DNA from 2 places in the Pseudarthrobacter sp. B4EP4b genome. Region 1 is predicted to be linked to the other one. Evidence: riboswitches for the same ligand, from Rfam matches in the RefSeq annotation. Region 1 holds a riboswitch; the other holds the start of a gene.
What was found. A riboswitch is a leader RNA that binds a small molecule or an ion and turns the genes downstream of it on or off. The one in region 1 is predicted to bind cyclic di-AMP.

Region 1 (5,624 bases):
CGGCGGGGACGGTGACAAGCTGCACGTCCAGACTAGCAAGGAGGGACCGCATGGAACCGTTGATTAAGCCGTCCCGCGAAGACAGCGCCTGAACTGCCCTTTTTAACCCGCTTGTGCCGTAAAAACCCAGCAGCATTTGGGCGGTTCCGTCTTCAGAACACGCCATCACTCCGTCCCCGGCGCCAGCCTGGGAAGCAAGGCATTGCGCCAAGGTTTCCACGGCGCCCGCGGCCCTGGGCATATCGCAGGCCAGCACCAGGGTGAAGTCGCGTCCGCCGCCTGCACGGCCCAGCGCTTCCAGCCCGGCGGCGACCGCCGCAGCCGGTCCTGCGAACTCCGGCTGCTCGCGGCAGGCGAGGACCCCCGCAGGCAACGGACCGGAATCCGGGCCCACCACGACGATGAGGGACGCCGCGGAACAGGCCGCAAGCGAATGTTGCAGCAGGGTGGCGCCTTCAAAGACGAGTCCCTGCTTGGGTACCCCGCCCAGGCGGGAGGAACGGCCGCCCGCAAGGATCAGGGCGTCGAAGTCCAGCCTGTCTGATTCCACTCCACCAGCTTAATCCGGAACTGGCCCCGGCCGGGCCGGTGAGGCACCGTCAGGCAGCGCGCTCCGGCAGCAGGAACGGATCCCAGGCAGGAGTGGGCTTCTCCAGTTCCTTGATCTGCCAAATGGTGCCGTGTGGAGGCTCGGGCACGAACCGCAGCTTCCAGCCCATCTCCGCCGGAGTGTGATCGCCTTTAACGTTGTTGCACCGCAGGCATGCCGCCACGAGGTTCTCCCACGAATCCGCACCGCCGCGGGACTTGGGCTGGACATGGTCGATGGTGTGCGCAGCTTTTCCGCAGTAGGCGCATTTGTGCCCGTCGCGCCGGAGCACTCCGCGTCTGCTCACCGCCGTGGACTGGTTGTATCTGGGGCGGATGTAGCGGTTCAGGAGGATCACGGACGGGCGGCCCAGGATCTCCTGGGGACCCACCACAGGATCGTCCCCTTCAGCCACAACGCTCGCCTTGTTCGTCAGCACAAGCACCAGCGCCCGGCGGAAAGAAATAACCGCCAGCGGTTCATATCCAGCATTCAGAACGAGAGTGCGCATGCACGTACCTCTTCACGGCCGCACCCGTCAGGGGCACGAGGGCCGGCTGCCCTCGGCATGTCCGGGCTATGGATCGACACCACAAGAGTAAACAAAGAAGTGTGCTATCGGCTAATTCCGAGGAAGGGACAGGCCGTGTTCGTTCGCGACGGCAGCCGCGACCCGACTGCTTAAACGAACACAGCCCCTGCCTTGCGGCTGGGGCTGTGTTCGTTGCTGATGCGTCCGACTAAACGGACAGCGATGTCAGAAATATCAGTTGACGCGGATGAAGACGGGGCCGGAGCCAACGTTTGCGCTGAAAACAACAGTCTGGTTGCCGTTGTAGCCGCCGTGTACCGCCTGGCCGTTACCGGCGTAGACAGCGATGTGGGCCATGCCGGCGCCGCCATCGGCGTAGTAGATCAGGTCGCCCGGCTGCGCTTCAGCAGCGCTCACGGTACGTCCCAGGGAGAGGTAGCCGGCGGGCCAGTCGTGGAAGTTGATTCCGACGGCGGCCAGGGAGTTGGTGACCAGCATGGTGCAGTCCTGCATCACGCCGAGCTGGGCGTAGGCGGCGGAAAGGATGGCTGCACCCTTGCCGGACGCGGAAGCCTGGGCTGCGGGAGCGGCAGGAGCAGCGGCGGAAGCAACCTTGGCGGTGACCTTGGGAGCAGCAACGGGCTGGGCGGCAGGAGCGGGAGCGGCTTCCTGGACCTCAACCTCGGGTTCCGGAGCTTCCACCACGGGAGCCGGAGTGGTGGTCACTGCGGGCTTCTCGAAGGAAATGGCGATGGTGGACTCAGCCGAAATCGGAGCCTCAACCGTCGATTCAACTTCCAGGGTGGAAGCCGGAGCGGAGTCACGCTGGACGTTGGTGTCTGCGGCGTTGGCTGCCAGGCCGCTGGTCAGGACCAGGCCGGAAGCGGCAGCGATCACTGCTGCCTGGCGGCCGACGCCGCCTGCGTTGTCGCCGACAGCCTTGGCAATGATGGCGAGCGAGTTGGTTTTAGTGACCTCGGCGCGATGCCGTGCGGTTGCACGAGTAGTCATCAGTTCTCTCTTTCGTATTCCCCCGTCACCTTGTAGGCAGACAGGGGGTTTGGACGTGCCGGCATCTTGGGGGTACGCCGGCACGTCCCGAACGGGGATGTGTGATTTAGCGAAAAAGCTTGGGGGCAAAGAAAAGCCCTTGGACCCGGAGGTCGAAGAACTAGTTCATTGTGAAGAACGCGGAGGAGCCGGTGGCGGCTACCGCGTGCAGCAGCGTTCCCTGGGAGGGGTTCAGCGCGCTGATCATCATGCCGTTGCCAACGTAGATGCCAACGTGGGCGCCACCGTTCTGCATAACGAGGTCACCGGGCTGCGGAGTGGAGGTCGGCTTCATGGCCGTCCACGCGTTGGTGCGGGGGATGCTGATGCCGGCCTGGGCATAGACCCATTGCGTGAAGCCCGAGCAGTCCCAGCCCGTGACGGGGCTGGTGCCGCCCCATACGTACGAGTGGCCGATTCCGGTGTAGGCGATTGCGGCGATGCCCGAGGTGGAAGCAGAGGAGACAGTCTCGGCCAGCTTCTCCGTAGCGGAGGCAGCAGTACCGGTGGCAGCGTTTCCAGTAGCGGAGGCGGTGGACTGGGTGCGTACGGTCTGCACCTTGGGAGCGGCTGTGGTCTTGACCACCGGGCGCTCGAAGGACACGGTGGCCGTGGGGGCGGCAGTAACGGCAAGCGCGCTCTGGGCCGACCCGGACTCGGTGGAAGCGGAAACACCAGCGGTGTTGTCCGCGGCAGTGGCTGGCAGGCCCATGCTCAGGATCAGGCCGGAGGCAGCTGCGATGACTGCAGCCTGGCGACCAACTGTCCCGGCATTGGCACTAACGGCCTTGGACACAGTATCCAAGGGGTTGGTACGAACCGTTTGCGCACGGTGGCGCGCAGAATTATGGCGTGAAGACACGAAGGTAGCCTCTCCCAATGCCTGCGAGGTGAGCTGTCGGATTCGGATGGGAGTCACCCGGCCGCGCTGCTTCCTAGGAAGCTTTGCGACTTAACCCCAAGGCCCTTCCATGGAAAGGCCAAAATTGGTTCCCCCGCCCCTGCCAGACGATGTCATGCGAACGGACCTTGAGCGGTGGCAGAGCTAGGCAATCCGCACAAGAGCGTCAACTTCGGAAAAGTTGACGCGAGTTAGACGGTACAGCAGTTTTGAATGAATGTCACATTCAGGTCACGGCAAGTCAAGATCATCTGATAGTTCACCGTCATTTGACTAGAGCCAGCCAGTGGGATCAACCACTTCGCCGTTGACCTGGACCTCGAAGTGCAGGTGGCAGCCCGTGGAGGCTCCCGTGGTGCCGCTGAGCGCGATAACTTCCCCGCGCGATACGGTCTGCCCTTCCTTCACACTGGAGGACGACAGGTGGTTGTAGGTGGTTTCCAGCCCGTTCCCGTGGTCGATCACAACGCGGTTCCCGCCACCGAACTGGTGCCAGCCCACAAAGGTCACGGTTCCGGTGGCGGCGGCCATAACGGAGGTGCCGCACTGCGCCACATAGTCCTGTCCGCGGTGGAAGTCGCCGGTGCCGCCGGTGATGGGGCTGACGCGGTAGCCAAAGGGCGATGCGGTGGTCATCACGGCGAGCGGAGCGCCGAGGCTGCCGGCCGAGGCGGCGCGGCTGATGGCGCCCGCCGATTGTGCACTGAGCAGCTGCTTCAGCTTGCCGTCCGGATCAGCCTGGGTCACCACGGCGGAGCGGCTGAAGTCGATCTGCGCTCCGGCTTCGGCTGAAATCTGCGGCTGGGGCGCCACGGCGGAGGCGGCAACAGGCGTAGCGCCCGAAGCATCAGTGGCCATAACGGGACTGGTGGCCGGAACCGTGACCGTAAGGACCAGGCCGGTGGCGGCAAGGGCAACGCCGGCCTTTTGGCCGATGCCGCTGGCGGACGCGAACTCGGTAATCTGGCGGAGGGGACCCCGACGGCGGCGCGCATCACGGTGGAGATCGCGGGGGCGCTCCGAGGTGATGACTTCGACAACACGCGGTGTCGAAGCGGGGCCCGCCGCGCGGCGGCGTCCCCTGGAATTCTGCATGGTCAAGAAGGGTTCCTCTCTGGAAAGCCTGCGAAGTTAGCTGTCGGATTCGGGTCAGAGAGTTCAAAGACCCGGTCCGCCGTAAGCAAGCTTCGGCACAGAGATATCCCGGGAGGGATCCTTCACTGGAAGAGGCTTGCTGCTGACGGACTTCACCCCAAGGCAGTCCCCCGCTGCCGCTTGTGGTTCCCCCGCCTCTGCCAGTTACGACTCGTGCTCCTGATCCGCTGGCAGAGCTCGGCTCCAGATCAGGTAACGCTTTAATATCAACGCTTGGTTCAACTATAGGGGCTTAAGGCCCTTAGTAACAATTCCGTTATCTTTGGGTATATGCCCCGTGATGGGGTAGTCAGCCCCTTAAGCTGCAGGCTGGCGAATGGCGACAAACACGTGCGCGGCCACCTCGGGCGGCAGTTCCAGCGCCCCTTCAATACCCGGAACCCGTACCGAAATGTAATCGCCCACCCGCTCCAGGGCCACTGCGGCGCCCGGCCGGATACCGCCCTCGTCGAGCTGGGACAGCAGTTCCGGTTCCACTTGAATGGGTTCTGCAAGCCGGCTCACAGTCACCTCTGATGCCGGACCATAGGACTTCATCGCATCCAGGAGGCTGATGGCGCCGTCGGCAAAACCCAGGGACGGCGTGCCGCCCAGGGCTGCCAGGCCGGGAATCGGATTTCCGTACGGTGATTCGGTGGGGTGGTTGAGCAACTCGTAGATGCGCCGCTCCACCCGTTCGCTCATCACATGTTCCCAGCGGCAGGCTTCGTCATGGACGTAGGCCCAGTCCAGTCCGATCACATCGGCAAGCAGGCGCTCGGCGAGCCGGTGCTTGCGCATAACCTCCGTTGCGCGCTTGCGGCCCGTTTCCGTGAGTTCCAGATGCCGGTCTCCGGAGACAACCACCAGCCCGTCCCGCTCCATCCTGCCGATGGTCTGGGAGACGGTGGGCCCGGAGTGGCGGAGCCGTTCGGCGATGCGCGCACGAAGAGCAACGATGTTCTCTTCCTCAAGCTCCAAAATGGTCCGAAGGTACATCTCCGTAGTGTCGATCAGATCCGTCATCCAGCTCAGCTCCTCGAGCGCAGTACCTTGCGTTGTCCCACCGTATCGCCATACACCGCGACGTAGTCCGTGGAAAAGCTTAGCCTATTTTGACTTTGTCCGAATAGTTCGCACGTGTGCTACGGGGGCGTCTCATTGACTGGACTATGACGGTCCGGGTTCCCGCGGAATCAGCGCTTCAGGCAGAATGAGGAAGGCCCTGGTTGCAGTCACCGCAGACTGCCGGCCGCCAACACCCGTCCGGACCACAGTTATGTCCATGCCGAAATTGGAGCACCCGTGAGCGAAACCAGCATCACTATTCCCGCCGATCTCCTCCCCAAGGACGGACGGTTCGGCGCCGGGCCTTCCAAGGTCCGGCAGGAGCAGATTGATGCCCTGTCAGCCGCGTC
Region 2 (5,624 bases), on a different contig from region 1:
TGCAGCGTAACAATGCTAACTTGCAAGTAACAATGGACCGATCAGTCCGCATTATGAGACAAAATCCGCCTTTGTGGTGTAGATCACGATTCTGGCGTGCTGGCAGAACGTCATTCATTATCCAGCTCCCGGTCCCCCAGCTGCCGTTTTGGGGAACTTAATTCGGACCGGAGTCCGGTTTCCCACCTTTTGTTCAAGTGCATGTGGAATACCAAAATCGGCAGGCCGGAGACGGTTCTTGTCCAGCGGCGCGCCGTCCCAAGGAAGAAAATTCGTCCGATCTTTCCAGGGGAGACCCAGGAATGCCTCTCTAGAAGAGTCTCAAAGTCTCTGCCCGCCCCACTCACTGTCCTGCCGCAACATCACCTCCACATCCAGGTGGCTAGGCTGGGGTTCACAGCCGGGACACAGGAATCCCAAAGCCCCGGCTCAACGAGTGATCGGAGAGTTGTCCCATGGCCACACCGCACTCCATGACAAACAACCTTCCCCAGCTCTCCCACCCCGACGGAGCCCCCATCCGCGCGCTGGTGGTTGATGACGAGCCGAGCCTCTCAGAACTCATGAGCATGGGCCTGCGCATGGCCGGCTGGTCCGTTGCTGTGGCAGCGGACGGGCCGGAAGCAGTGAAGCTTGCCAAGGAGTTCCGCCCGGACGTCCTGGTCCTGGACGTTATGCTGCCCGGATTCGACGGCGTTGAGCTGCTGGGAAGGATTCGCACCTTCGCTCCCGAGGTCCCGGCACTGTTCCTGACGGCCAAGGACGCAGTGCAGGACCGGATCGTGGGCCTGGCAGCCGGCGGAGACGATTACGTCACCAAGCCGTTCAGCATGGAGGAAGTCCTCCTGCGGCTGCACCGCCTGGTCCAGCGTTCCGGGGTGGCCGCCATGGATACGGCTGAGCTGGTGGTGGGCGACCTCGTCCTGAACGTCGACACCCGCGAGGTGAGCCGGGCGGGCGAGGAACTCCAGCTCACGGCCACCCAATTCGAATTGCTCCGTTACCTGATGGAAAACCCCAAGCGGGTCATCAGCAAGGCGCAGATCCTGGACCGGGTCTGGGATTACGACTTCGGTGGCCAGGCCAACATCGTGGAGCTCTACATCTCCTACCTGCGCAAGAAGGTGGATGCGGTGCATCCGCCCATGATCCACACGGTGCGCGGGGCCGGATACGTCATCAAGCCAGCGGAGTAGGCGCCATGGCCTTGCAACAGGCTGCGTCCCAGCGGCGGAGCTGGCTGAAGCCGAACACCTGGCACCTGCGCACCCGCCTCATCCTCCTTGCCATGACACTGCTGATCTCCATTTGCGGCGCGGTGGGTATGGTCAGTTACGCCTCCATGGACGCGTTCCTCACCCGCCAGCTTGATGACCAGCTCAGCCAGGCGGCGGAGCGGTCGAACGATCCGGGCCGCCCTCCCATGGGCGGCTTCAAAGGCCGGGATCCCCTCGACGCCCGCGGCCAGAGCGTGGGCACCCTGAACGCCCGCATCCTCAACGGACAAGTCAACAGCGCCGGGTTCCTGGCCTCGGACACCACCCGCTCGCCACTGTCCGCCGAGGACAAGCAGGCCCTGCTGGCTTTGGCTACAGATGCACAGCCGGTGGACCGCACCCTCTCCAACGGCGACTACCGGTTGACAGCCGCGAAGACGGACTTCGGCGACGTGTTGGTGACCGGGCTCCCCCTCGCTGGCAAGGAAAGTACGCTCGCTTCCCTCGTCTGGACCTTTGTGTTCGTATCCCTGGGCGGCCTGCTGCTCATCGGGCTGGCAGGAACAGTGCTGATCCGGCGCACCATGAAGCCGCTCGAGCAGCTGTCAGAGGTGGCCACGCGCGTTTCGCAGCTGCCGCTGGACGCCGGCGAGGTGGCACTCGCGGTGCGCGTGCCGCCGTCGAACTCCAATCCGGGAACGGAAGTGGGCAGCGTGGGCCACGCGCTCAACCTCATGCTGGACAACGTGGCCAACGCGCTGCAGGCGCGGCAGAAGAGCGAAACCAAGGTGCGGCAGTTTGTGGCTGATGCCTCGCACGAGCTGCGTACTCCCCTCACGGCCATCCGCGGCTACACGGAACTAATGCGGATGACCGAGAACTTCACCCCCGACGGCGAAAAGTCGCTGGCGCGCGTGCAGAGCCAGTCTGAGCGCATGACCGCCCTGGTGGAAGACCTGCTGCTGCTGGCCCGGCTCGATGAGGGCCAGCCGCTCAAGCTCAGCGAGGTGGACCTCACGCAGCTGGTGATCGAGGGCGTCAGCGACGAAAAGGTGATGGCCCCCGGCCACAACTGGCGGCTGGAGCTTCCCGAGGAGCCCGTGGTGGTCAACGGCGACGCCTCTCAGCTGCGCCAGGTCCTGATGAACCTGCTCTCCAACGCACGCAAACACACTCCCGCCGGAACCACTGTGGTAACCGGGGTGCGCACGTCCTCTGAAGGCGCGGCGGTAGTAACGGTAACGGACGACGGCGGCGGGATCCCGGCAGAGTTCGTGGACCACGTCTTCTCGCGCTTCGCCCGCGCAGACGCGGCCCGGAAGGGCGCGTCCGGCCAGTCCGGTGCCGCCGTTGCCGAAGGCACCAGCGGGCTGGGCCTGTCCATCGTGGAATCCATCGTCGAGGCCCACGGCGGCAGGGTAACGGTGACGTCACAGCCAGGGCGGACCCAGTTCGCCCTGCACCTCCCCCTTCATTCGCTTTCGTAGCAAAGCGACGCGCCGCCGTCGTGATCTCTGTTACCAAAATGTGACTTAAGCGTCGGACTCCTGTACCGTCGATTGGGTGAGGTTCCTGATCGGGAACCCATATCCGGATGACGCCAAGCTCTGCCGCTTCCCGGATTCCGCTTGAGCAACGGCAGAGGCGGGGGACCCACCGTCCCGGGCAATGAGTGCCCTTGGGGTTAAGCACGCACGTGAATTTTTCCGTGCGGCCGGATGCCCTCATCCGAACCCGACAGCTAACTCCGCAGGTGTGAGAGGCGATTCATTATGTCCAAATTCCTGGTTAAACCGCGCCCGAAATCCGGGTCTGCACCCCACGCCGGACGCAAAGCCGGCAAGTTTCCCTTCATCGGCAAGCGCGCCGCTGTCTTCGCGGCATCCGCTGCACTGCTGGTAGGTGTCGGGGCGGCCGGACAGGCTACCGAGTCAAGCATCAGGGTTGCCGCCACCGAAACCCAGGCGGCCGAGGCCCAGTCCAACCTCAGCATCGAGAAGAGTGAAATCCGGGCCAACCCGGCACCTGCCCCCGCTGCGGAGGAGATCGCGGTGGCCCCGCAGGCGGCAGAGCCTGCACCGGCACCCGCTGTAGAGCCAGCACCGGTGCCCGCAGCCGCGCCCGCCCCGGAGCCGGCACCGGCCCCTGCTCCCGCTCCTGAACCGGCCTCCGCCCCTGAGCCTGCCGCCGCCGTCGCGGTCAACGACCCCGCCGGTGCGCAGGCTTACGCCGCCGGCCAGCTTGGCAGCTACGGCTGGGCACCGGACCAGATGCAGTGCTTGGTGACCCTGTGGGACAAGGAGTCCGACTGGACCACCACTGCCACGAACGCCAGCAGCGGCGCGTATGGCATCGTCCAGTCCCTGCCCGCTGAAAAGATGGCCAGCGCCGGCCCGGACTACCTGACCAACTACCGCACGCAGATCAACTGGGGCCTGAACTACATCCAGGAGCGCTACCAGTCCCCGTGCGGCGCGTTGAATTTCCACCTCTCCAACAACTGGTACTGAGCCCACAACTCGTACTGAGCACCCGGCGAACCGTGCCCCATGGCGCGCGCCGTATCCGTGGGAGTGGCAAAAGGCCCGGCATACTGTGACCCATGAAGTTCACCACCACCATCCAAGGCAGCGGAAACAAGACCGGCATCGAAGTTCCCGATGAGGTCCTCGCGGCCTTGGACGCGGGCAAACGGCCGCCTGTAGTGGTGACCATCAACGGCAGGAGCTACCGCAGCAGCATCGCGGTGATGGGTGGGCAGAACCTCATTTCGCTCAGCGCAGCCAACCGCGAATTCGTTGGCGTTTCGGCTGGGGACACAGTTGACGTAGTCATCGAGCTCGACACCCAACCCCGGGTGGTTGAAGTCCCCGAGGACCTTGCCGCTGCGATGGCGGCGGAACCGGCGGCCCTGCAGTTCTACGCCACACTGAGCTACAGCGCGCAGCGACGGTACGTGGAGCCGCTGGCCGAGGCCAAGACGCCCGAAACGCGGTCGCGGCGTATAGCCAAAGTGGTAGCCGACCTTAAAGCCGGAAAGAAATGACTGTCCGGCCTGCCTCGTCCTGACTCGTCTGAACGGTGACAGTACTGTAATCCGCTACGTGCAGGACGCCTGCGGGCAGCGGGCCGGTGTTGGGTCCCACGGCCACCGTTCGGATCCCGGCGGCCACCCCTGCGGCGATTCCCGCTGGAGCGTCCTCGAACACCACGGCGTCCGCCGGTTCCACGCCAAGGTTGGCGGCGGCCTTCAGGTATCCCTCCGGATCGGGCTTGCCGCGGGTCACCAGTTCAGCTGTGACTGCCACAGCCGGCATGGGCAGGCCGGCTGCTTCCATTCGGATGTCAGCCAGGACGACGTCGGCAGACGTGACCAGGGCTACGGCGTCCGCCGGCAGGGCTGCCAGCAACCGGACAGCGCCGGGCAGGGCCACAATCCCTTCGGTCCGGACGCGTTCCATCGCGCCGAGTTCGGCAGTCAGTGCCGGCACATCAGCACCCGCAGGAGCAAACCGGGTGACAGTATCGCGTGCCTGGACGCCGTGCGAGGTGCGGAGAATCTCCTCCAGGTCCAGCCCGTAGCGCGCGGCGAATTCACCCCAGACCTGCTCTACCACGGCGGTGGAATCGACCAAGGTGCCGTCCATGTCAAAGAGGACGGCGCGGCACGTCAGGTTCCGGGTTCCGGCACGGGTGGAGGTTCCGGCGGGGGTGGCGGCAGTCATGGTCCCCATTCTGCCGGTAGATGTCAGCTTTCGCGGCCCGGGATGTACTGGACCGCCCACTTGTTGCCGTCGGGATCGGCAAAGTACACGAAGTGGCCCCATTCCTGCACGTCCACGTCGCTGACGTCCACTCCGTTGTCCTTCAGGTGCTTGTGGGCCGCGTGGATATCGTTGACCACCAGTTGGAGGTTCGACCCGGATCCGGGAGGCGCGTCCGTAAGCCCTTCCCCAATGCAGATCGAGCAGGCCGAGCCGCGGGGGGTCAGCTGGACAAAGCGGATGGAGTCCGAGGGACGCTCATCGAAGTCCGGGTTGAATCCCACCTTGTTGACGTAGAAATCCTTGGCGCGGTCCACGTCCGATACAGGGACAAACACAAGTTCCAGTTTCCAGTCCATCCGCACAGGCTAGCGGCGCGAGGGGGAATGGAAAAGGGTTGTGGGCTAGCCTGCGATGCCGTACAGGCGGTCGCCTGCATCCCCGAGCCCGGGAACGATGTAGGACTTCTCGTTGAGCTTTTCGTCGATGGAGGCCAGGACGATGGTGACGTTCGCTCCCGAGAGTTCCTCTTCCAGCTTGGCCAGGCCTTCCGGGGCGGCCAGCAGGCATATGCAGGTCACATCGGAGGCGCCGCGCTTGAAGAGGAACTTGATGGCTTCGCGCAGGGTCCCGCCGGTGGCCA

Region 2: it holds a riboswitch for cyclic di-AMP, as region 1 does, so the genes downstream of both, FNL14_RS10405 (hypothetical protein) here and FNL14_RS10855 (M23 family metallopeptidase) in region 1, are expected to answer to the same signal.

The regions. Positions count from the first base shown of each region.
Region 1 is NZ_VHIJ01000030.1:56,697-62,320, forward strand. It holds gene FNL14_RS10835 (molybdenum cofactor guanylyltransferase) at 1-550, opposite strand, end outside; gene FNL14_RS10840 (HNH endonuclease) at 600-1,100, opposite strand; gene FNL14_RS10845 (NlpC/P60 family protein) at 1,356-2,132, opposite strand; gene FNL14_RS10850 (C40 family peptidase) at 2,293-2,967, opposite strand; cyclic di-AMP (ydaO/yuaA leader) riboswitch at 3,038-3,198, opposite strand; gene FNL14_RS10855 (M23 family metallopeptidase) at 3,346-4,167, opposite strand; cyclic di-AMP (ydaO/yuaA leader) riboswitch at 4,178-4,420, opposite strand; gene FNL14_RS10860 (metal-dependent transcriptional regulator) at 4,525-5,232, opposite strand; gene serC (phosphoserine transaminase) at 5,512-5,624, shown strand, end outside.
Region 2 is NZ_VHIJ01000029.1:60,784-66,407, reverse strand. It holds gene FNL14_RS10415 (response regulator transcription factor) at 456-1,196, shown strand; gene FNL14_RS10410 (HAMP domain-containing sensor histidine kinase) at 1,202-2,704, shown strand; cyclic di-AMP (ydaO/yuaA leader) riboswitch at 2,823-2,984, shown strand; gene FNL14_RS10405 (hypothetical protein) at 2,990-3,727, shown strand; gene FNL14_RS10400 (YdeI/OmpD-associated family protein) at 3,820-4,263, shown strand; gene FNL14_RS10395 (HAD-IA family hydrolase) at 4,244-4,942, opposite strand; gene FNL14_RS10390 (glyoxalase superfamily protein) at 4,966-5,340, opposite strand; gene upp (uracil phosphoribosyltransferase) at 5,386-5,624, opposite strand, start outside.